2 regions of the Paenibacillus sp. FSL K6-1558 genome follow, and region 2 is predicted to be linked to the other one. Evidence: riboswitches for the same ligand, from Rfam matches in the RefSeq annotation. Region 2 holds a riboswitch; the other holds the start of a gene.
What was found. A riboswitch is a leader RNA that binds a small molecule or an ion and turns the genes downstream of it on or off. The one in region 2 is predicted to bind glycine.
Positions count from the first base shown of each region.

Region 1: linked by a shared signal. The riboswitch ahead of sdaAB (L-serine ammonia-lyase, iron-sulfur-dependent subunit beta) and the one ahead of gcvT (glycine cleavage system aminomethyltransferase GcvT) in region 2 are both predicted to bind glycine.

Region 1 is NZ_JBBOCV010000001.1:4,314,729-4,330,144, forward strand. It holds gene MHI38_RS18780 (phosphate ABC transporter substrate-binding protein) at 1-359, shown strand, start outside; gene pstC (phosphate ABC transporter permease subunit PstC) at 478-1,413, shown strand; gene pstA (phosphate ABC transporter permease PstA) at 1,416-2,303, shown strand; gene pstB (phosphate ABC transporter ATP-binding protein PstB) at 2,317-3,072, shown strand; gene MHI38_RS18800 (response regulator transcription factor) at 3,385-4,098, shown strand; gene MHI38_RS18805 (HAMP domain-containing sensor histidine kinase) at 4,095-5,594, shown strand; gene MHI38_RS18810 (LolA family protein) at 5,607-6,704, shown strand; glycine riboswitch at 6,896-7,069, shown strand; glycine riboswitch at 7,074-7,210, shown strand; gene sdaAB (L-serine ammonia-lyase, iron-sulfur-dependent subunit beta) at 7,325-8,014, shown strand; gene sdaAA (L-serine ammonia-lyase, iron-sulfur-dependent, subunit alpha) at 8,004-8,939, shown strand; gene MHI38_RS18825 (alpha-glycosidase) at 9,186-10,940, opposite strand; gene MHI38_RS18830 (response regulator transcription factor) at 11,312-11,995, shown strand; gene MHI38_RS18835 (sensor histidine kinase) at 11,992-13,557, shown strand; gene MHI38_RS18840 (ABC transporter ATP-binding protein) at 13,676-14,590, shown strand; gene MHI38_RS18845 (ABC transporter permease) at 14,587-15,303, shown strand; gene MHI38_RS18850 (ABC transporter permease) at 15,305-15,416, shown strand, end outside.
Region 2 is NZ_JBBOCV010000001.1:2,201,388-2,216,803, reverse strand. It holds gene MHI38_RS09460 (flotillin family protein) at 1-185, shown strand, start outside; gene glcT (glucose PTS transporter transcription antiterminator GlcT) at 353-1,207, shown strand; gene ptsG (glucose-specific PTS transporter subunit IIBC) at 1,495-3,549, shown strand; gene MHI38_RS09445 (HPr family phosphocarrier protein) at 3,627-3,902, shown strand; gene ptsP (phosphoenolpyruvate--protein phosphotransferase) at 3,895-5,607, shown strand; gene gcvPB (aminomethyl-transferring glycine dehydrogenase subunit GcvPB) at 5,861-7,369, opposite strand; gene gcvPA (aminomethyl-transferring glycine dehydrogenase subunit GcvPA) at 7,456-8,811, opposite strand; gene gcvT (glycine cleavage system aminomethyltransferase GcvT) at 8,808-9,950, opposite strand; glycine riboswitch at 10,180-10,280, opposite strand; glycine riboswitch at 10,284-10,406, opposite strand; gene gcvH (glycine cleavage system protein GcvH) at 10,752-11,144, shown strand; gene MHI38_RS09415 (PTS mannitol transporter subunit IICB) at 11,587-13,050, shown strand; gene MHI38_RS09410 (BglG family transcription antiterminator) at 13,117-15,225, shown strand; gene MHI38_RS09405 (PTS sugar transporter subunit IIA) at 15,227-15,416, shown strand, end outside.

The DNA of each region.
Region 1 (15,416 bases), 2.1 Mb from region 2:
CGAAAGTAGAAGATATTCAAGGTTCAATCCAAGAAGATTCTTCCGGTACAGTTAAGAAACTGGTATCTGAGACTCCAGGAGCAATTGGTTACCTGGCTCTGTCTTACCTGGATGACAAATTGCAAGTTCTGAAATACGGCGGTGTTGAAGCTACAGTTGAGAACGTAGAAGCAGGAACGTATCCAGTATGGGCTTACCAGCACATGTATACAAAAGGTGAGCCGGATGCAGCAACAAAAGCATTCCTCGACTACATGCTCAGCGATGAAATTCAACAAAATGACGTTAAGGAACTGGGCTACATTCCGGTATCCGGCATGAAAGTAAAACGCGATGCAGCAGGTAATGTGACTCAGTAACATTCTTTGAACTTGCGCATACAGCGAAAGAGGCGGACCCAGGTCCTGCCTCTTTGCGCGGTTTGCTCAGAAATTATCCCATATTTTGCACTAATTCTACTATAGAAGGATGGTTGTTATGGAACAGACCGAAGGGGGAACGGTGATGAACAATAAACTGAAACCACGCCGGCCCTTGAGAGAGAAACATTACTGGGAAGAGTGGACGGGACGGATCTACACGTCGATATGTGTCGTTTTCCTGATCGTTGTCATGTTTTCCATCGTATATTTTGTCGCATCCAAAGGGTTATCAACCTTTTTCCAGGATGGCGTCAGCCTGCGTGAGTTCATTTTCGGAAAAACGTGGAATCCTACAGGTGAGCCTGGCGTTTATGGTGCATTACCGTTTATCACGGGTTCCTTTACAACCACCTTGCTTGCAGCATTGATCGCAAGTCCGCTTAGTCTATGTGCAGCACTCTTTATGACCGAGATTGTACCGGGTAAAGGTAAAAAGATTTTGCAGCCCGCGATTGAATTGCTTTCCGGTATTCCATCCGTTGTATACGGATTTATCGGTCTAAGCGTAATTGTTCCGATGTTACGCAGTATCTTCGGAGGACCCGGCATTGGGATTGCAGCCGGATGTCTGGTGTTGTCCGTCATGATTCTGCCTACAGTTACGAGTATCATGGCAGATGCGTTGTCTGCTTTGCCTAAGGGCTTGCGTGAATCTTCTTATGCGCTTGGCGCAACACGCTGGCAGACGATTTATCGGGTAATCATTCCGACGGTGCTACCTGCATTGCTGACAGGTATTGTCCTTGGTATGGCTCGTGCATTTGGTGAAGCATTGGCTGTACAGATGGTCATCGGTAATGCGCCGCATGTACCGACATCCCTGCTCGAATCCGCTTCAACATTAACAAGTGTAATCACCCTGAGTATGGGTAACACCACGATGGGTTCTGTTCATAACAATGCATTGTGGAGCATGGCGCTTGTCCTGCTGGTAATGACCTTTGTCTTCGTCATTCTGGTTCGCCTGCTTGAAAGGAGGAACCGGGTATGAGAATGAAGCCAAAAACAGCGGATAAAATTGCAACAGTAGTCATCGTGATTCTGGCTTTATTCATTGTTGTACTTTTGCTCGGTTTACTCGGATTTATTCTGTTCCGGGGGATCGGTCAGATCAACTGGCACTTCCTGACGAGTGCGCCGCAATTGCTCAAAGGTGGCGGTGGTATTGGTCCGCAACTCTTTAACTCTATCTTTTTGCTTGTACTAACGCTGATTATTACCATCCCGCTCGGCTGGGGCGGAGGTATTTATATGGCGGAATATGCCAAACCGGGTCGGATTACAAGTTTCATTCGACTGGTTGTCGAAGTATTGTCATCTTTCCCATCGATCGTGATCGGTTTGTTCGGACTTTTGCTGATCGTAAATACGTTTGGCCTGGGCTTCTCACTCTTATCGGGTGCGATGGCACTGGCAATTTTCAACTTGCCACTTATGGTACGGACGACAGAGCAAGCTTTCCGAGCCGTTCCCAAAGAGCAGAAGGAAGCAGGACTTGCTCTTGGTTTGTCCAAATGGAAGATCATTACGTCCATCCTGTTGCCTGTGGCACTGCCAAGCTTGATCACTGGTACGATTCTGGCATCCGGTAGGATCTTCGGTGAAGCAGCGGCCCTGATGTTCACTGCGGGTATGAGTAGTCCACCGCTGGACTTTACGGACTGGAATCCAACAAGTCCGAGATCACCAATTAATCCACTTCGTCCTGCGGAAACACTAGCTGTACACATCTGGAAAGTCAACAGTGAAGGCATCGGACCAGATTCAAAAGAAGTTGCAGCAGGGGCTTCTGCCGTGCTGGTCATTCTGGTACTGGCATTCAATCTGAGCGCGCGCTGGATCGGCCGGGTTGTGTACCGCCGTATGACAGCTTCGAAATAAGGAGGAAATCCACATGGCCATACCTTTTGGTACGGAACAGTTAAGCATATATTATGGACATTTTCAGGCCGTGAAGCAGATCAGCCTGACTTTCCCCGAAGCGAGTGTAACGGCCCTGATCGGGCCGTCCGGTTGCGGGAAATCCACATTCCTTCGTTCGTTAAATCGGATGAATGATGAGATTGCCGGGTCCCGCACGGAAGGACATATCTGGATGGACGGCAATGACCTTAACGAACCGGGGACGGATGTAATCAAGCTTCGTCAGAAAATCGGCATGGTGTGGCAGAAGCCAAACCCTTTTCACAAGTCTATTTACAACAATATCGCATTTGGCCCCCGCTACCGCGGTACAAAAAGTAAGAAGGCACTGGATGAAATCGTGGAAAAAAGCTTGCGCCGTGCTGCTCTCTGGGATGAAGTGAAAGACAGGCTACATGAGTCAGCCTTGGCACTTTCAGGTGGACAGCAACAGCGTCTCTGTATCGCGCGCGCACTGTCTGTAGACCCGCAGATCCTATTACTTGACGAGCCTGCATCTGCGCTTGACCCTGTATCTACGGGTAAAGTGGAGGAATTGATCTCGGAGTTGAAGCAGGAGCTACGCATCGTTATTGTTACCCATAACATGCAGCAGGCGGCTCGCATCTCGGATTATACCGCTTATTTTTATCTGGGCAGTATGGTTGAGCACGGGGAGACGGAGCACATTTTTACTAACCCGGACAACCGCTTGACTCAGGAATATATTATGGGGCGTTTTGGTTAATTGAAAACAAAAACAAGGCTTCTGGATTAGTCTATCCGGGAGCCTTGTTTTGCTCTATCTAAATGTTTGCCGGATAGGATGCACCATGCTAGGATAAATAAATATCGAGAAATCATTACATGAGTTAAGCGGCAACTTATTTGAAATTTCATTATGAGACGGAGCGTCCTGAAGTTCAGGGTGCTCTTTTTGTTGTAGAGTGCGGTTTAGAGATCTGGGATATAGACGATTTGTAATTCTAAAGAAACTATAAACTTTGCAGCATCACGAGTATTTTTCGCTACACTTTAATCCAGGGAGGATGAAAGCGCAATGACAGACAAGAATAACATACTGTTAGTAGAGGACGATCCAGAAATTGCCCGGATCTTAATGGACCATCTTCGTCGTGAAGGGTATGCAGTGACCTGGGCATCAAGTGGACTGGAGAGCTGGGAAGATTTCAAGAACGGATTATATCATCTTGTACTACTTGATCTAATGTTGCCGGAGATGGACGGATTTACAGTATGCAAACATGTCAGGTTGATCAGCGATGTTCCGGTATTGATCATGAGTGCCCGGACCCAGGAAGAAAGCAAACTAGAAGGACTTGGCTTAGGCGCAGATGATTATATCACCAAACCTTTTAGTTTGGCGGAGCTTACGGCTCGAATTAAAGCCCACCTGAACAGATATCGTAGATATCAAGGTGGTCAGTCCAATGCATCGCTTCAGCAATACAACGATGGGTTAACGATTCACCCACTGAATCAGCAGGTGAGACTGAATGGTATAGAGGTGCAGTGCACAGCTAAAGAAGGAGCATTGCTAATGCTGCTGACTTCGCACCCCAACCGAGCCTTTACGAAAACAGAGATTTACGAACATGTGTGGGGTCAATCGGCAGAAGGAAGCTCCGCCGCTACAGTTACTGTGCACGTGAAAAGTTTGCGGGCCAAGCTGGGAGATGAGCCGCACCAGCCGCGCTGGATTCAAACCATATGGGGCAGTGGATACCGCTTTATTGGAGAACGGGTTAAATGAAACTGAAATATTGGCTGATGATTGCGTTCCTGATCGTGATGTTTTTGCCTGTGGCGGCAGGGTGGGCTTTATTTTCCTTATATAGCTATTATGAAAATCACCGTGCAGTAGCGGAGTATGTTGAAATGACAGGACGCATTGCACCGATAGAAAAGGTCTTAAATGATCCAACGCTGTATCAGCTGAATTCGCCTGAGCGTGATCAAACCCTCCCTGCGCTTGCCAGCGAACAGCTAAGTTTCAATCTTTATCTACCTTCTGGGATTCGGGTGTACACATCTGGCGGGGATATTACCTGGTCAACAGGTGGATATACGGTAAGAAGCTCTGAATTATATCGAAATCTGTATCATCTTCAGATTCGACACCGCACATTTTCATTGAAAAAACCAGTTTGGGATCAAGGGGAGCTGGTAGGGATTTATGAAATAACGATGTTGCGTGAGGATCGGCTTGAAGGAATATCGCTTCGAACGACATGGGTTATCGGTGGATCAGTGGTATTTTTTGTTCTCTTGTACGGAACAGTGTTGTGGTTGTTATCCCGCAAGCTTTTCTTCCCTATGAAAGTTTTGATAAACAGGATGCATGGATTTGCCCATGGAGAAGAACCAGATGAGATCCGGGTCAACGGTCACAGTGATGAGATGGGTATGTTGTTAAAGCAGTTTGATGCGATGCAACAAACCATCAGGCAGACCCAGAAGGAAGTGGAGAGGCAACAAAAAGAAAAAGAGATGATTGTAGCTTCTCTGTCACACGACCTAAAGACACCTCTCATGTCCATCAGTGCTTATGCGGAAGCACTTAGTATGGAGAGAGATTCTAGACAATTAGAGAGACAAGAGTATAGAGATGTCATCGCTAGAAATGTGGAGCGTATGAAACAGATGATCGGTGAGCTGGAGATGTACACAGCATTGGGTTCCAGAGATTCAGAGCTTGCTATGGTTGAGGTAGAAGGGGAAGAGTTTTTTGAGATGCTGCTTGGCAGTTACGGAGGTCTTGCGGAACGTGATGAGTATGACATGAAGATGTCTGTTCGGACCAATCATTGCTATCGAATTCATCCTGAATCCCTGATGCGTCTGACCGATAATCTAGTGCATAACGCGCTTCGCTACACTCCTCCCCAAGGTAGAATCGGGCTCGCTGTAATGGATTCAGCATCAGAACTGGCGGAATGGATCGATCCATCACTGGGGGCAGAACTGGATGCGTACAGAAATGGTGCGACATTGCTTATCGTTCAAAATGAAGGCCCTCCTATTCCGGCAGAACAGCTGGAGCGGATTTTTGAGCCGTACGTTCAATATCACAAAGAGCAACTAGGCGGTTATGCAGGAGGCTCTGGATTAGGATTAAGCATATCAAAGAGAATCGCATTAAAGCATGGAGGAGATATACGCATGTGGTCCTCTGAACGATATGGGACTGTAGCTGTTTGTCGATTGCCGGAACGAAGGAACCCGGATGAAACACAGGATATAACTTAAGGAAAGGTGAGAATGATGATAAAAATGGGATGGAAGCTGATGGGAGCGGCCTTGATTGCAGGTTCATTGTTTGCTGGATGCGCAGAGAAAGATATGCTTGGGATGTCAGGAGCGGATATGATTGAGAAAGTAATTGCATCCGAGTCTGGGCCAGGGTCATACTATGCCGAAGGTACGATGAAGATGTGGACAGATAGTGAGATTACGAGCACGATACACGTGAAGGAATGGGTCGACGGAAAAACAGGGAAAAAGCGGATCGAGACCGATGAAAACGGAAACGTGAGTTATGCGGTTCATAACGGTTCAGAGATTCTGCTCTATGAAGAAGAGGCGAAGACCGCTATTGCGATGGATTCATCAGCGCTCCAGCAGGAACCCAACCAAACCCAGAAGCAGATGCTGGTGGATCAACTGGAACGTATGCGTGATAACCATAATGTGAAGATGCTGGGTCAGGAAAAGCTTCAGGACCAGGAGGTCATTCATATTGAACTAACTCCGAAGGATAAGGATTCACTCTCCATGTCTTCGGAGTATTGGATAAACCCGAAAGAATGGATGGTTGTGAAAGCCACGAGTACGTATGGGGATACCAAGTCAGAGTTTCTATATGACCAGATCAATTACAATCCTGAGTTCACAGACCAGACGTTCACGCTGGATATTCCTGCAGATGTTGAAGTGAAAAAAATGAATGACGTGATGAATAACCGAGAAATCACACGAGAAGAGGCAGTGCAGGCCGTTGGTCAGCCCTTCCTACAGTATATCGGAGCGGATATGAAATTATCGAGAATTGAGCTCATTTCATCTATGGGTGAACAAGGCCGGGATGAAGTGACACTGTATTATGTGAAGGATAACAAACCAGAGATCAGCATGACCGTATTTAAAGCACCAGGGGAAAACGGTAATGAAAAACTGCTTCCAGAGGAAAAGAAAGTTAACATTCGTGATACAGAAGGTTCATATATGTCTATCATTCGGAACTTGTCGTGGAGCGAGGATGGTCTTCGTTATTCGGTCATGGGCGAAAATGATTTTTGGACAGAAGAACAACTACAGATGTGGGTAGATGAGTTGCAAATAACGAAGCAAGCGAAATAATATTGCGGATAGAGAAAAATGAACAAGCTTTGAACCATATGAACGAAAGGAGCATATCGTATATAGAAATGATGTGCTTCGAGATTACGTCACTTTTATTGACATATAGCGTATGGCATATTACGCTGTATATGATTGAATGCATGGCAGAATGGTGAACTTTCATTAAGGAAATAACAGAATATAGCGAATGATAACGAGCGGGAGAGACCTAGCAGGATGATGCAATACAGTACAAGTAGGCATGATTAATGCAATTTAAGATGTAGAACTGTACTGTACAGATGGCTTGGGCACCGAAGGAGCAAGCAGTTATGCACCCGGCATAACCGTTAATCTCTCAGGTAAATGTACCGTCGTTGGACGCAACTCTGGAGAGTGCGCGGAAGAAGCGCCACCCAAGGGGTATATGATTGTCAGATTGCTGAACAGATGAGTGCTTGCGTGTACTCGGCCTTGTTCTTCCTGGCTTAAAATCATGAAACTCTCAGGTATCAAGGACAGAGAGAGGGCTAACGGCCTTCTTCTGTCCTTTTTTGATGTCATCAATCAGTAAATCAGGAACATTGTGGTGGGTCTTGTCCAGATATCGATGACAAAACCAATTGGAGGGTTAACAGGTGCGATTTAAAGATGTTTTTTCAATTATTGGCCCGTCGATGACGGGACCATCCAGTTCACATACAGCCGGTGCTGCAAGATTGGGACGAATTGCGCGTCAGTGGCTGGGATGTACACCGGAACGTGCAAGGCTTACGTTATATGGCTCATTTGCGGATACCTATCAGGGACATGGAACAGATCTGGCACTAATCGGTGGTTTGCTGGGTTACGTTACAGATGATCCGCGTATACCGGATGCAGAGCAATATGCAGATGAAGCAGGCATGGAGGTTGAATTTTACACCAGCGGTCTACCGGCTCCTCATCCGAACACGGTCAAGATTGAATTGTGGCACGGCGAACGGGCATGCTCTTTAATAGGTGCTTCCATCGGTGGCGGCAGTGTATCTGTGCATGCATTAAATGATTTTCGCGTACAGATCAGTGGAGAGTTTCCGACACTTGTTTTGCGTCATGCCGATAAAGCGGGAGTTCTGGCATCCGTGACCTCAACCATTAGCTCGTCCGGAGTGAATATCGGCTATATGCAAGTGGATCGAAAGGCTCGTGATGGTGAGGCACTTACAGCAATGGAGATGGATGCACCGCCGAGTGAAGACGCGTTGAACAAACTGCGTTCATTGGATCATATGCTGGATATTCGTGTGATTGATCTGAAGAGAGGGGGTGATCCGGATGCGGTTTAAACATCTACATGAATTAAACACCATCTGCACTGCGGAGTCCAAAACAATTGCACAGTTGATGATTGAAGAGCAGGTGCAGGAGACTAACACACCCGAAACAGATGTCGTAAAGCAAATGTCGGAGTACTACCAGGTGATGAAAGAAGCGGTTCGTAAAGGACTTACAGAAGATACCACCTCACGTAGCGGACTGACGGGTGGGGACGGGAAAAAGATGGCCGAATATATTCGCCAAGGCGAAACATGCTCTGGCGATGCTTCTGCCCTTGCCATGGCCTATGCACTTTGCGTATCGGAAGTGAATGCCTCCATGGGACGGATCGTGGCTACGCCAACAGCGGGCTCTTGTGGCATCATTCCGGGTGTGTTTATCAGCTCGCAGGAACGATTTGGCTGGACGGATGAACATCTGGTGAATGGATTGTTCTGCGCCGGTGCTATTGGATACGTGATCGCCAACAATTCATTTATTTCAGGGGCCGAGGGCGGCTGTCAGGCGGAAGTAGGATCAGCGATTGGCATGGCTGCCGGTGCGATGGTGGAGCTTCGTGGAGGGACGCCGGAGCAGGTAGTGCATGCTGTAGGATTGGCTTTGAAAAATACACTGGGCCTCATCTGCGATCCGGTTGCTGGCCTGGTAGAGATTCCATGCATCGTGCGCAACGGACTCGGTGCCGTTACTGCACTGGCTGCCGCAGATATGGCACTCGCTGGTGTACGCAGTGCCATTCCGTCTGACGAAGTCATTGACGTGATGTTGGAGGTAGGCAGTGCGATGCCAAGCCGTCACCGCGAGACAGCGCAAGGTGGGCTCGCTCAGACACCTACAGGCCGCAAGATGATGGAGAAGCTGGCGAAGCCAAAGGCCAAGCGCTTGCCGGATGAGTCATCCGAAACATCAACAACAGGCTCAGAGGCAGAATAGCAAGTGGATCATATACAGGACAGGGGCAGATAGCTTAGGAGCACACAACCAAGTTCCGATTATCAATTAAATTAGTAATTAGAGCATGTTAGTCGTTATTACTTCATAACAAACAAGCGTCCGCGAACCTGGTTTTCTCAGGTTATGCGAGACGCTTGTTTGTCCAGTTTGCCTAAACCGCCAAGATAGCAGTCAACCACTCAGAATTGGAGAAGGCAGTCATTTATTGTTGTTTCCAAAAGGCATCTATTTTACTTCTGTGCGCATCACGGCATATCCGTAAGCAGGCAGTTCAATGGCAAGCACACCGTCTTCCAGAGCGGTGCGATGGTTGCCCTCAAACAGCTCCGTCCAAGGTTGCTCTCCTGCATCCAGTTCAACGATGGCGGTTTCCTCAGAACGGTTGAACAGAATGAGGATGCGTTCCTCGTCACTTTGCCGCTCCATCACAAGCTGGCTACCGCCTTCCTGGGCTTGCAGGAAACGAATGGTTCCTGCTGCACGCAGTGCAGGATGAGCATGACGCAGAGCAATCAGCTTTTGATAAAAGTGAAGTAGCTCCCGATCCTGCTTCGCTTCGTCCCACTCCATGCATTTGCGGCAACCTGGATCATGTTCTCCGTCGAGCCCGATCTCGTCACCATAATAGATACATGGGGCTCCCATATAACTGAACTGGAACAAGGCAGCCAGCTTCATCTTGCGTTGATCGCCCTCGCACAAGGTAAGCAGGCGCGGAGTATCATGACTGTCGAGTAAGTTGAATGCCACCTCGCTCGCTTGAAGTGGGTAGCGAGATAGCTGCCTGCCAAGGGCACTCGCGAATTGTTCAGCGTGCATCTTATCTTCCACAAAGAAATGATTTACGGCGGCGGTGAACGGATAGTTCATGGCAGCATCGAACTGGTCCCCTTGTAGCCAGGAAGAAGATTCGTTCCATATCTCACCTAGAATGTAGGCATCTGGGTTGGCTTCCTTAACAACCCGCCTGAAATCTCTCCAGAAAGCATCGTCCACTTCATCAGCTACATCAAGACGCCAGCCGTCCGTGCCAACTTCCTTGATCCAATATTCCGCTACTTCGAGCAAGTAGGCCTTCACATCGGGATTCTCTGTATTCAGCTTGGGCATATGAGCCTCAAATCCAAATGTCTCATAGGTTGGAATGCCATCCTTCACGTCCAGCGGGAATTCATGTACGTGAAACCAGTCCTTGTATTTGGACTTGGCACCAAGCTTTTGTACATCGACAAAAGGAGCAAATGTTTTGCCTGAATGATTAAACACGGCATCCAGCAGTACACGAATACCCCGTTCATGACACAGCTTCACCAGACGCTTCACGGTGTCAGCATCACCGAAATGGCGGTCGACGCGCAGATAGTCTTCGGTATCATATTTATGATTGGTTGTAGCTTCGAAAATCGGAGTAAAATAAATCGCATTAATGCCCAGTTCACTGAGGTAATCAAGGTGGTCGATTACACCCTGCAAGTCACCGCCAAAGAAATTAAAGGGTGTAGGTTCACCGCCCCAAGGTTCAACCTCTTTGGGATTGATATCCGGGTTGCCATTGGCAAAGCGCTCGGGGAAAATCTGATAAAACACAGCATCTTTCACCCATGCTGGGGGTGTAAACACAGCTCCGGCATGAAGATATGGGAACTGAAACATGCGGCCTGGGTCATCGGGCTCCTCCTCTTGGAAATCCGTCTCGGTCATCCAGATGTGTTCATCTCCACTTTTGAGCAAAAAAGCATACTTCAATCGATGATACGGAGGTCTCACTTCCCCCTCGTAGTAGTCAAACATAGAGTCTGACGTCAATTTGGTCAGAGGAACCATATCTTTTGTTTCCTCCCACGCGTATTTATCTCCAGTCAGGGCATACACCTCGGTGAGATCATTCTTTTTGGCACGCAGACGTAGACGAATCGTATCCTGATCATAGGCATAGGCCCAGTTTCGTTTCGGTTGGTGGAAGATGGCTTCAAGCAGCATATGTAATTCCTCCTGTCAGATATGAATGAAGTAAGCAGAGACCAATTCATTTAAATTCGATTAAATATGCTAGTAGTACAGTAATACAGGTGATATGTAGACATTATTGCTGAAAGATATAGCTTCATATTACGTGACTGCAGATTGCGTTATAATGAGGGTATGAAAAGAGAGGGCAGGCTCTAAACGAGCGACATGGAATGTACTGAGGCCTAGGCAACGGACATTGTAGCTTGTGCAACCAGGCTTGCATTTAAACTCGCGGGGAGGTTCGCCCCATTCAAAATTTAAAGCCAAAAATCATAAAGATAAGCATTGCCGCCCAGATATATCATTAACCCAAAGGGAACGGAAAGGAAACGAGTACATAGATGAAAAACAAACTGTTATACATTGAGGATGATACGGAAATTGCAACATGGGTGAGAGAAGATCTGGAGGAGCGTGGATATGAGGTCGTCTGGCTTGGGAGCGGTGAAGGGGCCACCGAGGCTGTGGCAGACTGCTCCCTAGTCATTCTGGATGTCATGCTGCCAGGGCTCGACGGATTCACGGTAGGCCAGCGATTAAAAAAAGAATATCCTGCTGTGCCCATCGTTATGCTCTCGGCCAGAACATCCATTGATGACAAGTTGCATGGGCTTGATTTTGCCGATGACTATGTGACCAAACCTTTTCATCCGGACGAGCTTGCAGCGCGAATTGAGGTTCAACTGCGGAAAGCAGGCAAAGTAGGTTCAAGTGAAGCGGTACTTAAGCTGGATCATCTGTCGATTTATGAGCAGGATAACCGGATCGTGAATGAGCAGACGGGGGAAGAGATTATTTTATCCGGTAAACAGTTCCACATCTTCGCTTATTTGCTTCGGCATATGGGCATGATTCGCACCAAAGAGCAGATCTATGAAGCGGTGTGGAACGAGTCTTATCTGGATGGGGACAAAACGTTGATGGTGCACATTCGGCATCTGCGCGAGAAGCTGGAGATTGATCCGGCCAATCCTGTCATTATTCAGACAGTACGCGGTGTTGGCTATCGTGTGAAGAAGCCATGATCAGATGGTATAGAGAACGGAAGGCAAGGAAGTCTGAACAGAACAGAGGCAGTGAAACAGGACAGCCTATCCGTCCCAAAATAAAGTTTGGGCGATCACTGATGTCCAGATACATGCTACTGATTCTGGCAGCTTTTCTGTTTGTACCTGTTGTGGTACCGATGGTAGCAACGGTTTTTATTGTAGTCATCAATAACGTAAGCTCTAGTGAAGAAGCACCTTACGGAAACGCTGACCAAATTACCGAACTGTGGGCTATGGAATCCAAAAAGCTGGGCGGGGCTTCTGACCAAATCATAGATAAACGGATGAAAGAACTGCAGGAGAAATACCCTAAATCGGCTATGTATCGTGTAGATGCGGCAGGCCGAACGAAGATAGTGCTTGGCGGTGAAGAGGCGGATGTACTGAAGTCTAAATCATTGCATCCTTCAGTCACCTCGGAAGGGGAGCCGGCGTCTTTAAATACAGACGTCATTCTGAAGTGGTCGCTCGCAACTGGAGAAAAAGCAGAGACCCGAATCCCGGCAAGATGGACACCAAATGATACGGTTCAGTTCATGAAGGAAGCCTTGTATCGCGATCCTCTAACCGTGGTTTCTTTTATTGGCGGAGTAAATGTGAATAAGGGACAAGGGTTTATGGTGATTGAAGTCCCTCGTGAGCTCATTCAAAACATCACCAATAACGGGGTATTAGAATTCATCTATTTCGGGGCAGTGATGCTGATTGTGTTTGTGATCTTTATTGTGATGTCCGTTCTGTTCTTCGCCAAAATTCGCAAACGACTGATTCACTTGCAATCTGCTATGGTTACCCCGGGCAAGGAGGGTATACCACTTCCAGTGGACATTAAGAGATCGGATGAGATTGGACATTTGGAGGAATCCTTTAACCAGATGGTACATCAGTTAACGGATAGCCTTCAGCGTGAACGGGAAGAGGAGCAACTTCGCAAACGGCTTGTGGCAGGGTTATCCCATGACCTGAGAACACCGCTTACGGTAATTCGCGGGCATATGCATGCACTGAATAAAGAAAACCTAAGTGATCAAGGCGTGCGGGCACTGAGTCGAATGGAAGGCAAGATACAGGATCTTGGTGAACTGATCGACAATTTGCTCACGTATAATCTGCTGACTAGTGGAAGATATACTTTAAAACTGGAGCAGAAAGATGCACTGCGTATGATAAGGGAAGCTGCTGCTTCCTGGTATCCGGTGTGGGAGAAGGAAGAGTTTGAGATCGATATTGACCTGCCTGAAACTCCGTTAATCTGGGATGTAGATGCGCAAGGGCTGCGGCGTGTGCTGGATAATTTGTTTCAAAATGTAGTTCGTCATGCGGCAAGCGGAAAATATATTCGCATTTCCACGGAGCAGATTCAGGGTCGAACTGCCGTAGTGATCGAGGATCGCGGACCGGGAATTCAGCCGGATTCGGGTACGAAGGGCACAGGACTTGGCTTATCCATTGTCGATCTGCTGATTCGTGAGATGGGCTTGCGGAAGCGGGTAGATAGCTCAGATGCGGGTGTCCGTACCTATCTATACAGCGGCTAAGGGATTGATCGGGAAGTTTGAACGCAGGCAGAAGAGGTTTCTTTTTAAACTAAACTTAAACTTGGATGTACGCTGGCTTTAACCTTGGAGGGTTACGATAGTTCCGAGGTGATAATGAATGAGCGAAAATATTATTCAAACAGCGAATTTATGGAAAACATATAAGGACCGTGCAGCGGTTCGTGAACTTGACCTTCATATTAAAAAAGGAGATATCTACGGCTTCCTTGGTCCTAACGGTGCCGGCAAAACAACAACGATCCGCATGCTTCTTGGATTGATTAAACCGACCAAAGGTGTCATCCGGGTCTTCGACAAAGATATTCGCAAGGACCGTATGGACATTTTACGGCGTGTAGGTTCTCTGGTGGAGTACCCCTCCTATTACGGTCATCTGAATGCGGTAGAGAATCTTGAGGTACTGCGCCGCATTATCAATGTACCCAAGTCAAGGATTGCGGAAGTGTTATCTATTGTTGATCTGACAAAAGATGCTAAACGAAATGTAAAAGGGTATTCCCTCGGCATGAAACAGCGTTTGGGCATTGCCAGCGCGCTACTCGGTGAACCGGAGCTGCTTATTTTGGATGAGCCAACGAACGGACTTGACCCCGCGGGGATTCAGGAGATTCGGGAACTCATCAAACGTATGCCGCTGGAGCATGGCATCACCGTTCTTGTATCCAGTCACTTGCTGAGTGAAGTGGAGCAGATGGCGAGTCGTGTCGGTATTATAAGAGATGGCAAAATGGTGATGCAGGACACGATGGCGAGTCTCCATAGTCAGACAGGCAGCTCAATCAGGCTCACGGTGTCTGAACCGGAGGCAGCCATGAAGCTTGCTCGTGAGCAGGGGCAATTTGGTCAGAGACAGGGTGCTGAGCTTACCTTCCCCTACATGGATAACAGCGCAGTCGCACTGCTGGTACGCCGATTGATTGAACAGGATCATGATGTATACCGGGTCGAAGAACAGAGACAGTCTTTGGAGGATCTCTTCATGCGTGTCATTGGCGAGGGGGCTTCCCTATGACAGGACGTGCATTATCAGCCGACTGGCTTAAAATTCGTGGCAAAGGCATCTGGTTTCTGGTGTTTCTGGCCCCAATCGGCTTGACGGCCATGCAGGCTCTGAATTTCGGATTACGGCTGGATTATCTGAAAGAGCAGTATGCCGATAATTTGTGGGGAGGTCTGCTGGGAAACGTGGTTGTTTTTGTGCCGCTGGCTTTAATGCTGGGCGCAACCATTTTGAGTTCGATGATCGCCGGAATAGAGCATGAGCAGGGGTCGTGGAAGCAACTTCTGGCGATGCCAATTAAAAGGCCAGCCGTTTATCTTGCAAAGTTTCTGCTGGCCTGTGTGCTACTAATGATCTCATGTTTGTTGCTAACGGCGGGGGTTGTTGGACTGGGACTTGTGCTTGGTTTCGATGCCAAAGATATACCGTGGGCACAGGCACTGAAGCTGGGGCTTATGCCGCTAGCTGGCGCACTGCCTGTATTGTCCATTGAATTATGGTTTACGCTGGTATCCAAAAATCAGGCGCTACCGGTTACATTCGGCATTATTCTTGCGATTACCGGTATGTTTTCACTCAGCATTTCTCCACATTTTCCACTTGCTTGGGCACAGATGGCTTGGAGTGCGCCTAACGCTTACTTATACGCAGCAATGGGTGCATGTTTAGGAATCCTCATTTTGCTGATAGGCATGATGCACTTCAGTCGGAAGGATGTGGCCTGATATGAATTTTGCTACAACCTATTTTCGTATCTTATCTGCGGAACGTTTGAAAATGGCCAAATCGCCAATCTCGCTTTTGGTTCTAATCAGTCCCTTGATCGCACTGCTCATCG
Region 2 (15,416 bases):
CGGAACTGATGGCTACTGCACCTGAGATGTTGAAAAGTGTGTCAGGCATCGACGTGGAACAACTGATCAAAGGATTGACCAAATCGAAAACAGCTACACCAGTGGCTGTGCAATCGAGTGAATCAGTAAAACAGACGTCACCTATTATCGAGAGCATTGTAGAGCGTAGCGATAGTAAAGAGTAAGAAATGGCAGCTTAATTACATGGCTGGTCTATTGACCTTATGGCGAATTTTTGTTACTTTTTAAGCGAGACGTCCGGCGCGGTTTGCCCGCTCCGGATGTTTTTTTTGATTTGGTTTGAAGATGTGTCAGACACATCCAAGATGGTGTGAAAAAAAGAGGTGCAAAAATGAGCAGCCTGCATGTAGATAAAGCACTAAATAATAATGTAATTATTGCACAGCATCCTGAACACGGCGAAGTTGTGGTCATCGGCAAGGGCATCGGCTTTAACCGGAAGCCGAGTGATGACATCCCACTGACGGCTGTGGAGAAGATGTTTATTTTGAAAAACCAACAGGAGCAGGAGCAGTACAAGCAACTTCTTCCGCAGGTGGATGAAGCTTTGATCGAGATAATTAACGAAGTCATTACGTATATCGCAGAGCGTACGGACGTTCCGCTTAATGAACATATTCATATTGCGTTAACAGATCATATCTCTTTTGCGCTGAAACGCAAAGAGCAGGGTATTATCATTCAAAATCCTTTTTTATATGAGACAAGAGAAATTTACCCTGATGAATATCGGATGGGCGAATATGCGGTTCGTTTAATTAAGGAAAAGATGGATGTAGATCTCGGTCAAGATGAGATTGGTTTTGTGGCTCTGCATATCTATAGCGCGATGACGAACCAGAACATATCCCAAGTACGAGAGCATTCTCAATTAATTACGGATCTGGTGAACCTGGTTGCAGACCAGCTCGACTATTCCTTCGAAACGCAGTCTTTGGATTATTCCCGTCTGTTAACTCACCTTAGGTTTGCCCTGGAACGTGTGCGCCGCGGAGATAAGGTGGAGGAACTGCACAAGCTGGATTCCTTGCTCAAATTAGAGTACCCCGAAATGTACTCGCTTGCATGGAAGCTCACTAAAGTGATGGAAAAGCGCTTAAAGCTACCTGTATATCCGGCAGAAGTTGGTTATTTAACCATTCATCTGCAACGGCTGAATCAACGGAAAGAAGAAGAGAATAAGTGAAATCATGTCAGAAATTTTAGCAAAATTACGTTTTTTTCTGTAAAGGCTTGCAATGCGTTCGAAGTGGTGCTACAATGGTGACCGTAATCAAGCAACTGAATAAACATAAGCGACGTGTTACTGACTCGATCAGGCATGAGTTAATTAGAGTGTGATTGTTCTACCTTTTTAAGGGTATGCTATACCCCAAGGTAGGCGCAGTTCACTTTTATTAGTTCATGCCTTTTTTGTGTTCCATTGCTTGCATCACGACATACAGACTTAGACGAAAGGAAGAATACGACGCGATGTTTAAAAAGCTTTTTGGTGTATTGCAAAGAGTAGGTAAAGCTCTCATGTTGCCTGTAGCGATCTTGCCAGCCGCAGGTTTGCTGCTCGGAATTGGTAACATGCTGGTGAATCCGGATTTCCTGCAATATGTGACTGCGCTCGATACCCCGTGGGTTAACTCGATTGCAACTATAATGATGAACGCAGGTCAGATCGTATTTGATAATCTGGCATTGCTGTTTGCTGTCGGGGTAGCTGTTGGACTCGCTGGCGGTGAAGGTGTAGCAGGACTTGCAGCCATCATCGGTTACCTGGTGATGAATGTAACTCTGGGTTCTGCAGTAGGTGTTACGCCTGCCATGATTGGCAAAGTACCTGGTTATGCAAGTATCTTGGGTATTCCTACACTAAGCACAGGGGTTTTTGGAGGTATCATTATTGGTATCGCTGCAGCGCTGTGTTACAATCGGTTCTTCAAAATTGAACTGCCGTCTTACCTTGGATTCTTTGCGGGTAAACGATTTGTTCCTATTGTCACTTCAGTAGTTTCCCTGTTGTTAGGGTTACTGCTCGTGGTCATCTGGCCACCAATCCAGAACGGACTAAATGCCATTTCTCACTTCATGGTAGATACCAGCCCGACTTTGTCGGCCTTTATCTTCGGTGTTGTAGAACGGTCACTGATTCCGTTTGGTCTGCATCACATTTTCTACTCCCCATTCTGGTTTGAGTTCGGTGAATATGTGAACAAAGCCGGCGATGTTATTCGCGGGGACCAAAAGATTTTCTTCAGCCAGTTGCGCGATGGCGTTGAATTGACTGCGGGAACGTTCCAAGTTGGTAAATTCCCGTTCATGATGTTCGGTTTGCCAGCAGCGGCACTTGCGATGTACCATGAAGCAAGACCAGAGCATAAAAAATATGTTGCAGGGATCATGGGTTCAGCTGCGCTGACATCATTCCTGACAGGGATCACAGAACCACTCGAGTTCTCATTCCTGTTCGTAGCACCGATTTTGTTTGCAGTACACTGTATCTTTGCAGGTTTGTCTTTCATGACGATGCAATTGCTCGATGTCAAGATCGGGATGACCTTCTCAGGCGGTTTCATTGACTTCCTGATCTTTGGTATCATTCCAAACCGCACACCATGGTGGGATGTTATTATCGTCGGTTTGATCCTTGCCGTGATCTATTACTTCGGATTCCGATTGATCATTCGCAAGTTCAATCTCAAAACACCTGGACGTGAAGAGGCATCTGCGGAAACGGTATCCGGCGGTTCTTCAGGCTCCACGGACGATCTGCCTCACAATATCCTCGAAGCCTTTGGCGGGAAGGAAAACATTAAACATCTGGATGCATGTATTACTCGTTTGCGGATTGAAGTGAATGAGAAATCCAATGTACAAAAAGATCGTTTGAAACAATTGGGTGCATCTGGTGTGCTTGAAGTGGGTAATAATGTTCAAGCCATCTTCGGAACACGTTCCGATACGATCAAGTCCCAAATGCAAGATATCATTGCAGGGCGTACACCTGCACCAACTCCAGTTGCTGAAGTTAAACCAACTCCTGAAGAGGAGAAAGCACAAGGAGAACAAGGTGAACGCATTGTCACAGAGGATATCGTGATGCCAGTCAATGGTGAGCTGATGGATATTACCAATGTACCTGATCCAGTCTTTGCTGAGAAAATGACAGGTGACGGGTTCGCCATTTTGCCACATGACGGAACGATTACATCCCCTGTGTATGGTAAAGTATTTAATGTATTTCCAAGCAAACATGCCGTGGGCATCATGTCCGACGGCGGTAAGGAAGTGCTTGTACACATAGGTGTTAATACGGTGAAACTGAAAGGCCAAGGTTTCAACGTACTGGTTCAGGAAGGTGACCTGGTATCCGCAGGACAACCGATTATGGAAGTGGATCTGGAGTATGTCAAAGCGAACGCTCCTTCGATCATTTCTCCGGTGATATTCACCAACCTGCCAGAAGGTTCTACCGTCACTTTGAAGAAGAGTGGCGTGCTCAAAGTTGGCGATCAGCCGATCATTGAGATAAAATAAGAACTGTTCCAACGATGGCAAGCAAGTGTAAATATATGCAATGCCTAAACTAAACTACTGAAAGCGAGATGATTGTAATGCAACAAACATTCAGAATTACAGACGAAGATGGTATCCACGCACGTCCGGCAACTGCCCTGGTTAATACAGCAAACAAATTCAAAGGTGCTGAATCCTTCGCAGAAGCTAACGGCAAAAAAGTAACATTGAAATCCATTCTGGGCGTTCTTTCCCTCGGTCTGGAGCAAGGTGACACCATCAGCATCATCGTTGAAGGTGAAGGCGAAGCTGAAGCTCTTCAAGCTCTGACAGACGTTATGGTTAACGAAGGGTTGGGCGAAATTAATGCTTAATGTTTCCGGGATCGCGGCTTCGGCGGGTATTGCTATCGCCAAGGCGTTTATCTTGGAGCATCCTGACTACTCTGTAGAAAAACGCCAGATTAACGACGTTGACGCAGAGATTGCTAAACTTGACTCGGCGCTGGGTAAATCCCGCGCTGAGCTTGAGGCAATCAAAGAGCGTACTTTACAAGAGCTTGGCGAGAAAAAAGCAGAGATTTTTGCATCGCATTTGCTCATCCTGGATGACCCGGAACTGATTGATCCGGTAAAAGCGAAGATCGCTGATGACATGATCAATGCAGAATTCGCATTGAATGAAACAGCTTCCCAGTTCATCTCGATGTTCGAAAACATGAAGAGTGCATACCTGCAAGAGCGTGCTGCGGATATGCGTGACGTTACGAAGCGTGTGCTAAATCACTTGCTTGGTATCGACTTCATGAGCCCGGCTGAAATCAGTGAAGAAGTGATTGTGCTTGCAGAGGATTTAACACCTTCTGATACAGCTCAATTGAACCGCCAATACGTAAAAGGTTTTGCAACCAACATCGGTGGACGTACTTCTCACTCCGCTATCATGGCTCGTTCGCTTGAGATTCCGGCTGTGGTTGGAACGAAAGACATCTTGGCTCAAGCGAAACAAGGAGACTTGATCATTGTTGACGGTCTGGACGGTCAAGTTCTGGTTAACCCTACAGATGACGTCGTTGCTGAATACCGTGCCAAACAGGAACAGTATGATGCACAGCGTGCGGAGTGGAGAAAACTGCGTGACGAACCAACGGTTACGGTGGACAACGTTCATGTGGAACTGGCTGCAAATATCGGTACGCCGAACGATGTAACAGGTGTATTGGAAAACGGCGGCGAGGCGGTAGGCTTGTATCGTACCGAGTTCTTGTACATGGGCAGAGACAAGCTTCCTTCCGAAGACATTCAGTACAATGCTTATAAAGCGGTACTCGAAAAAATGGAAGGCAAACCTGTTGTAGTTCGTACACTTGACATCGGTGGAGACAAAGAGCTTCCTTATCTGGATCTGCCAAAAGAAATGAATCCATTCCTCGGCTTCCGCGCAGTTCGTCTGTGTCTGGACCGTCTGGATATCTTCCGTACTCAATTGCGTGCGTTGCTGCGTGCAAGTGTACACGGAAACTTGCGTGTCATGTTCCCTATGATCGCAACACTGGGTGAATTCCGTGAAGCCAAAGCTGTCCTGCTCGAAGAGAAGGAAAAGCTGGTCGCTGAAGGGATCGCTGTTTCCGACAGCATTCAACTCGGGATCATGGTCGAAATTCCATCAACAGCTGTAATGGCAGATCAATTCGCCAAAGAAGTGGACTTCTTCAGTATCGGTACTAACGATCTGATTCAGTACACGATGGCTGCTGACCGGATGAATGAGCGTGTATCTTATCTGTATCAACCATACAACCCAGCTATTTTGCGTTTGGTCAAAATGGTTATCGATGCAGCGCATCGTGAAGGTAAATGGGCTGGCATGTGCGGTGAGATGGCAGGAGACGAAACAGCAATTCCATTGCTGCTTGGTCTTGGACTGGATGAGTTCAGCATGAGCGCAACTTCCATTCTGCCAGCGCGTAGCCAAATCACCAAATTGTCCCGTGCGGACATGCAGGAACTCGCTGCCAAAGCGTTGGAAATGCAAACCGCTGAACAAGTGGTTGAACTGGTTCAAAGCATTCAAGCGTAATTTTGCCGGAGTTTCCTCCGGATTTGAGGTCTTTCTTTTTCCGATAAAGGGCTGCGTTATTGCAGCAATATTGCCGGTGTCCACGATCCAGTGGGGCCGGCTTTTTTTGCTTTTTTATCGTAGTGACAGGATAGCTACTCTTACAAGTGAATAAAATAAAATAAAATCCCCTTATGGGAGTGAGAGAATATCTCATCACGCACAGGGGATTCTGTCACCGAAATAGACTGTATAAAAAATTAGTTTAACTTATTTAGCTACAAGCACAGTTTAATACAGGTTTGCGTGCTGCGGTCGTTTCATCCAGACGAGTTACCGGCGTGCCGTACGGAGCGTTGAGCACCAATTCCGGTGTTTCTTCGGCTTCCTTCGCAATGCGGATCATTGTATCGATAAATCCGTCCAGCGTCTCTTTGCTCTCGGTTTCCGTTGGCTCAATCATAATGCACTCCTCGACATTAAGCGGGAAGTAGATGGTTGGCGGGTGATACCCAAAGTCCAGCAGGCGTTTGGCTACATCCAGTGTGCGTACACCATACTGCTTCAGGCCACGGCCTGACATGACAAATTCATGTTTGCACACGCCAGGATAAGGAATCTCGTAATGAGGTGCCAGGCGAGCCATCATATAATTGGCGTTCAGCACAGCACATTCGGACACACGGCGAAGCCCTTCTGGTCCATAAGTGCGAATATAAGCATAAGCACGAACAAGAATACCGAAGTTACCATAATAGGCTTTGACCCGACCGATCGATTGATCTCCTTCGTAATCCAGAGCGTACATGCCTTGATCATTTTGAACAACCATCGGTTTAGGTAAGAACGGGATCAGGCGGCTCTTCACACCGACAGGTCCGGCACCAGGTCCACCACCACCGTGAGGTGTACTCATCGTTTTATGCAAATTCAGATGCACCACATCAAAGCCCATATCTCCCGGACGTGTAATGCCCATGATGGCATTGGAGTTAGCTCCGTCATAATACAATAATCCGCCAGCTTCGTGTACGATGGACGCAATATCTTGAATATCCTTTTCAAACAAACCGAGCGTATTCGGATTCGTCAGCATGAGTGCTGCGGTATCTGAACCGACTGCTGCACGGAGAGCATCAAGATCGACCAAACCGTCCGTACGCGACGGGATTGTCACCGTTTCGAATCCAGCTACGGTTGCGCTGGCCGGGTTCGTGCCATGAGATGAATCGGGTACGATAACCTTGGTACGCAGTTCACCACGGCTTTCGTGATAAGCTCGAATCATCATAAGCCCGGTCCATTCCCCGTGTGCTCCGGCAGCAGGTTGCAGAGTTACGGCATCCATACCGGTCAGACCTGCAAGATCATTTTGTAAAGTATGGAGCAGTTCGAGAGCACCTTGAAGACTGGATTCATGCTGATACGGATGGATTTTGGCAAAGCCGTTGTAACGTGCTACATCTTCGTTGATCTTTGGATTGTATTTCATTGTACAGGAACCAAGTGGATAAAAGCCGTTATCTACCCCGAAGTTGCGGCGGGACAATGCCGTATAATGACGAATAACATCAACCTCGAATACTTCCGGCAACGCGGCCGCTTCCGAGCGCAGCATTTCCCGGGGAATCAACGTATCAGCATCCTGACGGGGAACATCACATTCCGGCAAGGAATAGGCCACACGTCCGGGACTGCTCAGTTCAAAAATCAGAGTTTGTTCGGGAGCAACGGATGGTGCGACTTGCGGACTGGTTGGGGTTCCTAATGCTTGCGAGTCCACTCCAGTCTGCTGATTGACTGACTGATGTAGGTTAGATGTTTCCGATGAAGCTCCCGCAATGGTTACTTTTGTGGTCGTTTCCTGAGTCACAGCGATCCCTCCAATACACGTGCGAATTCATCGATCTCTTCTTTGCTGCGTCGTTCGGTGACCGCAATGAGCATATGTCCTGCCAGTTCCGAATATTCACGTCCGAGTTCATAACCGCCGATGAAGCCTGCATCCAGCAGTTTCAGCTGAAGAGCATCCACATCGGTTTCTTCAGGGAGCTGGATGACGAACTCGTTAAACGTAGGAGCAGTAAAAGTAAGTCTCACTCCGGGAATAGCTGTTAACGTATTTCGTGCATAGTGACTCTTCTGCAAATTCAGATCAGCAACATCAATCATGCCTTGTCTTCCCATGGTAGACATATAGACAGAAGCACTAAGCGCTAATAACGCCTGATTTGAGCAGATGTTAGATGTCGCTTTTTCGCGGCGAATGTGTTGCTCGCGGGCTTGCAGCGTCAGCACGAAGCCTCGTTTGCCGTTGCGATCGGTCGTCTGGCCGACGATTCGACCAGGAATCCGGCGCATGTGAGCCTGGGACACGGCGAAGTATCCGCAAGTGGGTCCGCCGAGCGAAGCGGCGATTCCGAGGGGCTGCGCATCGCCTACGACGATGTCGGCCCTCAGCTTGCCTGGGGCTTCCAGCAAACCGAGCGACAGCGGGTTGGCGCTCACCACGAGCAGTCCTTTGTGCGTGTGCACAAGGTCGGCAGCCTGTTTTATATTTTCCACGGCACCAAAGAAGTTCGGGCTCTGAATCATAACCGCTGCGGTATCTTCCGAAATTGCCGTTTGCAGGGCATCCCAATCTGTAACCCCATCTTTATAACCAATCTCTACAATCTCCAGACTCAGGCCATGTGCGTACGCCTGCAATACTTGACGGGCTTCAGGGTGAACGGTGCGAGATACAATAAGCTGTTTACGACGGGTAGCTGCGGCGGCAAGATTGCCAGCTTCTGCAAAAGCCGTTGCACCATCATACATACTCGCGTTGGCTACCGCCATACCTGTCAGTTCACAAATATACGACTGAAATTCAAAGATAGCCTGCAATTCTCCTTGGCTGATCTCCGGCTGATAAGGGGTGTAGGCTGTATAGAACTCCGAACGGGAAATGACATGGTTGATGACCGAAGGGATGTGGTGGTCATAGATGCCTGCGCCGAGGAAGCTGGCGTGTGTTTCAAAGTTGGCATTGGAGCCAGCTTGTTTCGACATATGGCGAGTTAAGGCATATTCATCCAGTTTGGAGGACACAGGCAACTCGCCTTGGTAACGAATTTCCTGCGGGATATCTTTGAACAAATCTTCAAGAGTATCCACGCCGATCGTGGCCAGCATAGCGCTCTGGTCTTGTTCTGTCATGGGGATGTAGCGGTGCTTGCTCATGCTTGCTCAGCTCCTTGGGTAGGTGTCTTTGACGTACGTGTCCGTTTATGAAAAGGGGTCTTGACGACCTCGGCTTTTAGCTTTTTGCCACGAATCTCAATCTCCAGTGGTGTACCCAGTGCAGTATATTTGCTGTCAATCAGGGCAAGCCCCAGATTACGTTTCAAGGTCGGCGACTGTGTACCGGTTGTCACTTCACCAATCTGAACGCCATCCGCATAGATCGGGTAATGGGGCCGCGGTATGCCACGCTCCAGCACTTCGATACCGATCAGCTTGCGGGCAGGGCCGTCATTTTTTTGTTGCAACAAAGCTTCGTGTCCGATAAAAGACCCGGCGTTCAGTTTCACAAACATGCCCAGCCCTGCCTCCAGTGGAGAGATGGTTGGTGATAATTCCTGCCCGTATAAAGGCAACTTCGCTTCGAATCGCAGTGTATCACGTGCACCAAGTCCTGCTGGAACGAGGCCTACATCAGCACCGGCTTCCATCAGTCCGTTCCATACGAGGGCTGCCTGATCAGCTGCAACATACAGTTCAAAGCCATCTTCTCCGGTGTAACCGGTTCGTGATAGCAGCAGCTTTACTCCGCATACCTCGGCATGCTGCACGAAGCGGAACGGTTCGATGGAGCTTGCATCTATCTCTGAACCTGTAACCTTCGAGAGAATATCGACCGCTAAAGGGCCTTGTAGCGCAAGCAACGCCGTTTGCTCGGAATCATTGGTGATGTTCACCCCAGGTATAATGTGCTCCTGCAACCATGCCCAGTCTTTGTCGATATTGGAGGCATTGACGACCAGCATGTAGTGTTGCTCCGCGAGTTTATAGATGAGCAGATCATCCACTACACCGCCATCGGGATAACACATCAGTGTGTATTGTGCCTGACCTGGTACAGTTGCGGTCACGTCGTTGGTTGTCATGTTTTGCAAAAAGGCTTCTGCCTGTTCACCCGTTACGGTGAATTCGCCCATATGGGATACATCAAACAGCCCGGCGCGCTCGCGCACGGCTTCATGCTCTTTTTGAATACCGCTAAACTGCACGGGCAACTCCCAACCGCCAAAATCAATGCAACGTACACCTTCATATTGCGCGTATAGGGGGAAGAGTGGTGTTCTTAATAAATCAGACATCCAATCACCTCGTCATGGGCCGTAGTAGGCCAAGTATGAAAACACGTTCTGTGAGCCAGATCAATAATGCTTAAGTAATTTTGGTAATCGAGAGTTAACAGCCGACTGTTCTACATTTTTTCATTGGTTATGTTCAGTACGATTCTAGAACCTGCAATTCATTTTTTGGGAAAAAGGAAAAGGACAGGCCAAAGAACCGGCATGCCAAGTAGCACGCTGTATTCTTAGGCTCTGTCCCTTGTACCTGAGAGTTACCCCGCCGTTTATTCAGACAGGTTTCCCCTTGGGTGATCATAACGTCCGTATAGGACGATTAGATGCTCTCCAGAGTTGCGTCCTGTAAAAGTCCTTTTGCCTGAGAGATTCACCCCCGCTTGTCGGTGGTTTACTCCTTCGGCGCCGCCTCATGCACATCCCCAAACCGGGTGTACGGGCAATCTCTCCCTTTACATTCATCCGCGGTTCATACGTAGTCCAATTAACTTCAGTTGCTCTTCTCATTAAAACGTGAATACAGTCCTGATGTCAAGAACGATATCATTGAAATTGTGTAAAATACGAATATTTAATGTTTATACTATATTAATGTTCGGTTATTTTAAAAGAGTGCGCTTACTATTCTAATATTCGCCATTATATGCAGAAAGAGTAGTGTGAGGTTACACAAGGTGGGTATCGAAATTGAAATAAACTGTGAGCTAACTTGACATTTGAATCTGAAATATCATACGCTATTGTCTGGGAAAAAGGTGAAGGTCAAAGAACGCATGCACTCATTAATGAAAAGCGAGGCGGATATCGATGAGCGAATTGAGAAATGATTTCCTGTACAGTAAAGAGCACGAATGGGTGCAAACCGTAGGGGAGGATACCGTACGTATTGGCATTACCGAGTTCGCGCAGCATCAGCTGGGTGACATTGTGTTTGTAGAATTGCCTGATCTTGAAGCCGGTGTAAAAGCAGAAGACAGCATCGGTACGATTGAATCCGTCAAAACGGTATCTGATCTGTTCTCACCTGTCAGCGGCACCATTGTTGCAGTGAATGAAGCTTTGCAAGACTCGCCAGAACTGGTGAATAGCTCTCCTTACGAAGAAGGTTGGATGATCGAAATCCGTGTCGATGGAGATGTAACAGCTGCATTATCCACATTGCTGAAGGCGGATGCTTATCTTAAACATACTGAGGAATAGAATTCGACTGGATTGTCGAGTTGATTTGTACTTATTGACATATATAATCCTAATTGAATATAAAAAATCTTGCTATTTAAACCTGCGTGAGCTATGAGCTTATGCAGGTTTTTTTGCTGTTTTTTTCTGCATATTGGAGGAATTTAAGTAGGAGTGACATAGCATCATGAATAAAAAAATTGCAAACGGACCAAGCTATTTTATTGCTTTGTATGTTGTATATGAATAAAGTCATAGGCAAGAAAAGCCTTGCGTATCAAAGGGTTGAGCATATATTCCTAATTAAGAGCGACTACATAATCCAATGTTGTCATCATTGTTCATGACGAAAGTACGCTTTCATTTGATTGAACAGGAAGGTTTTCTCGCTTAGGATTACAGCAGGGGATCAATGATACCCCTTTCATACGAAATAATGACTTGATTCAAGGAGGATAAACCAATGAGTAATTTGGATCAAACATCCAATTCCAAAGGTGGGTTACGTGTTGGTGTGCAACGCTTCGGACGATTTCTGAGCGGTATGGTCATGCCCAATATGGGAGCATTTATTGCTTGGGGATTAATTACAGCGATGTTTATTAAAACAGGATGGTTTCCGAATGCGACAATAGAGCAGCTTGTAGGGCCGATGATTACTTATTTGCTGCCGCTACTGATCGGTTATACCGGGGGTACGATGGTGCATGGCACGCGTGGTGGTGTCGTCGGGGCGATTATGACCATCGGTGTCATTGTCGGAACGGATATTCCAATGTTCCTCGGGGCCATGATTGCGGGGCCTTTCGGTGCATGGGTGATCAAGAAGTTCGATAAATCCATTGAGGGCAAGATCAGAGCCGGTTTTGAGATGCTGGTCAACAATTTCTCGGCAGGAATTATCGGTGGTATTTTGGCGATCTTTGCTTTGCTCGGTATCGGGCCGGCAGTAGAGGCCATTAGCAAAGTGTTGTCTGCTGGCGTACAAGGTTTGATGAACCTGGGCTTGCTACCACTCGTCAATCTGATTATTGAACCGGGTAAAGTATTGTTCCTTAATAATGCCATTAACCACGGGATTTTAACACCAATTGCAACAGATCAGGCAAGAGAATTAGGTAAATCCGTTCTTTACATGCTTGAGTCTAACCCGGGACCGGGACTAGGTATTTTGCTCGCTTATTGTTTCTTCGGTCGTGGAATGGCGAGATCTTCTGCACCTGGTGCGGTGGTCATTCATTTCTTCGGGGGGATTCATGAGATTTACTTCCCGTACATCCTGATGAGACCTATTTTGATTCTGGCAGCCATCGCCGGCGGTGTAGCGGGTACGTTAACGTTCATGCTAACTGGCGCGGGATTGGTTTCGGCACCGTCACCAGGCAGTATCATTGCCTATTTTCTGTTGACGCCAAAAGGTGGATATATCCCAATGCTTGCCGGGGTTATCGTGGCAGCTGTGGTTTCCTTCCTGATTGCCTCTCTGCTACTCAAAACGGGTAAACAGAAGGAAGAGGATCTGGAAGAAGCCTCCAGTCGAATGAAAGATATGAAGAGCCAAGGCAACACTGCAAACGCAACCATCACAGCGGATAACCATGAAGCGAACAGAGTAGCGGATATCGCAACTTCCGTTGCATCCAAGGCAAAAGCAGATGTGAAAAAGATTGTTTTCTCCTGCGATGCAGGTATGGGGTCGAGTGCAATGGGTGCTTCGATTCTGCGCAAGAAAATGAAAACCGAAGGAATTGACGTTGCTGTAACTAACACGGCGATCAGTGAAATTCCGCAAGACGCAGACGTTGTTATTACGCAAAAAACACTAACGGATCGTGCACGTTCGGTAGCACCTAATGCAGAGCATATATCCATTGACAACTTCCTAAAAAGCCCGGAATACGATGCGCTTGTTGAACGTTTGAAGTAAAAGGGAGCAGACTGCGAACCAGCTTCAAACAAGGGCAGCCGTTTTCCCAGAGCCGGAGGCTGAGATATGAGTATTACCAAAAGACAACGTGAAATCGTGGAATTCCTGTTGGAACATCCCCATGAAGTCACCGCGGGTGAAATTGCCGTTGAAGTAAAAGTGAGTACACGTACCGTGCATCGTGAGCTGCTGATGATTGAACAGTGGCTTGAACCACTCGGTATGCGCCTCGAAAAAAAGTCGGGAACCGGAATACGCATTGATTCCGGTTCAGATGACCTCAGTGCATTACGCCAGAAACTGGAGGGTAATGAATATGTAGAGTTTACGCCGGAAGAGCGTAAGCTCTTCATGCTTTGCATCCTGCTGGATGAAGCTGAGCCGGTCAAACTGCTTGCTCTCGCTTCCGATCTGAAAGTGACCGTTTCGACGGTCACCACCGATCTGGATGATCTGGAGTCACGCATTCGGCAGGCGGGTCTGAAGCTTGTTCGAAGGCGAGGCTACGGTGTCAAAATTACCGGAAGTGAAGCGATTCATCGCAGAGCCATTGCAGCGCTTGCTTTGGAAGTACTGGATGAGTCGGATCTCTTTGGTAGACAGCCTGAGCAAGGAGGCTCCATCGTTAATCAAAAGTTGCTCAGTATGATTGGTCACAGCGATGTACTTACCATTGAAAATGCATTGTGGCAACCGGATATCGAATGGCTTGAAAAGATACCTGAGCGGCAATACATGAAATTGCTCATTCAGTTATCGGCTGCTGTGGTTCGGATACGTAAAGGTTTTAACATAGAACGTTCTTCCTCAGGGATAAGAACGATTGCAGGCACTGGAACCGTGGCAGAGCAACATGAAGAGAGAGTGCCAGTTTTCATGGCTTCGCGCCTTTGCAGTGTTCTATCCTCACAGCTTGGAGTCGGCTTCTCGGATGAAGAGCAAGCTTATTTTCACCAATTGCTTACGGAGACAGAGCAACAGATCCATTCTTCACGACTGCTCCCGATCGATGATCTGATTCTGATGGACAGGGTGCATTCGCTTACGGACCAGATGCAACAAAGAACAGGTTATGCGTTTCATGAAGACCGCTTGCTACGTGAAGGTTTAATTGCACATATGGTACCGGTAATGGAGCGACTTGAAGGGCATCAGATGATACGTAATCCACTGCTGCAACAAATTCGCAAGGATTATGACACTCTTTTTGAACAGGTGAAAAGGTCTGTGTTACATGCATGGCCGGGAGCAGAAGTGCCGGATGAGGAGATCGGTTTTCTAGTCATGCACTTTGGTGCATCCATTGAACGGTTGCGAGCGTTGAAGCAGGAAATTCGGGCCATCGTTGTATGCAACAGTGGCATTGGCTCCTCGCGCATGTTATCCAGCCGGTTGTCGAAGGAATTTCCGGAGATCCAGATTATAGACAGTGTCTCTTGGTACGAAGCCGCACGAATGCCAACCGATGAGTATGATCTGGTGTTGTCTACGGTCGATTTACCGATGGAGGAAGATCAGTATTACAAGGTCAGTCCGCTATTGACAGCCGAAGAAAGCGAGAGCTTGCGACATTTTATCAAAACTACAACGTTACAGCGGCAACATCGCAAATCCCGCGACATGGGCAAGGAGACACCCACTCGTAGGATCTCCGATGCGGACGGAATGGAAGCAACGCTGCTTGAAATTGTACGCATTATCGGTAAGTTTCAGGTACATGCAATGGATAATGCGCATCTTGATTTTGCTCAAAGTGTGCTTGGGATGTGTAAGGTTGCACATCGCTCAGGCATATTGAAAGACCCGGGCGAGGTCGCCAAGTTGCTTGAGGTTCGCGAGTCGATGGGAAGTCAGAAGATTCCCGGGACGCAGCTGGCCCTTTTCCATACACGGAGTGAGAGTATCTACAAGCCGTCCATCAGTCTTTTTCAACTAGAGGAACCTCTGCTTCGAACAGTGGAGGACCCGGAAGGTGTCAGTCATGTATTACTGATGCTGGGGCCAAAGGAGTTGTCCAAAGAAAGTTTGGAGGTGCTCAGCGAGATTAGTGCACTGCTTCTGCAAGAAGAGATGATTACACTGCTGGGCAAAGGAAACAGGGATGAAATCATCCATTACCTTTCCCGTGAACTGGTTGGGTTCTATCGCAGTAAAAATGAAATTGGAGGTATTTAACATGAGTATGTTAACAAAAGACAAAGTCATCATGAACGCGACGGCTCAAGATAAATATGAAGCGATTCGTATGGCAGGACAGATTTTGAAGGATGCAGGTCATATCACTGCAGATTACATTGACAAAATGATTGAGCGTGAAGAGATTGTATCCACTTATGTCGGCAATGGACTGGCTATTCCGCATGGTA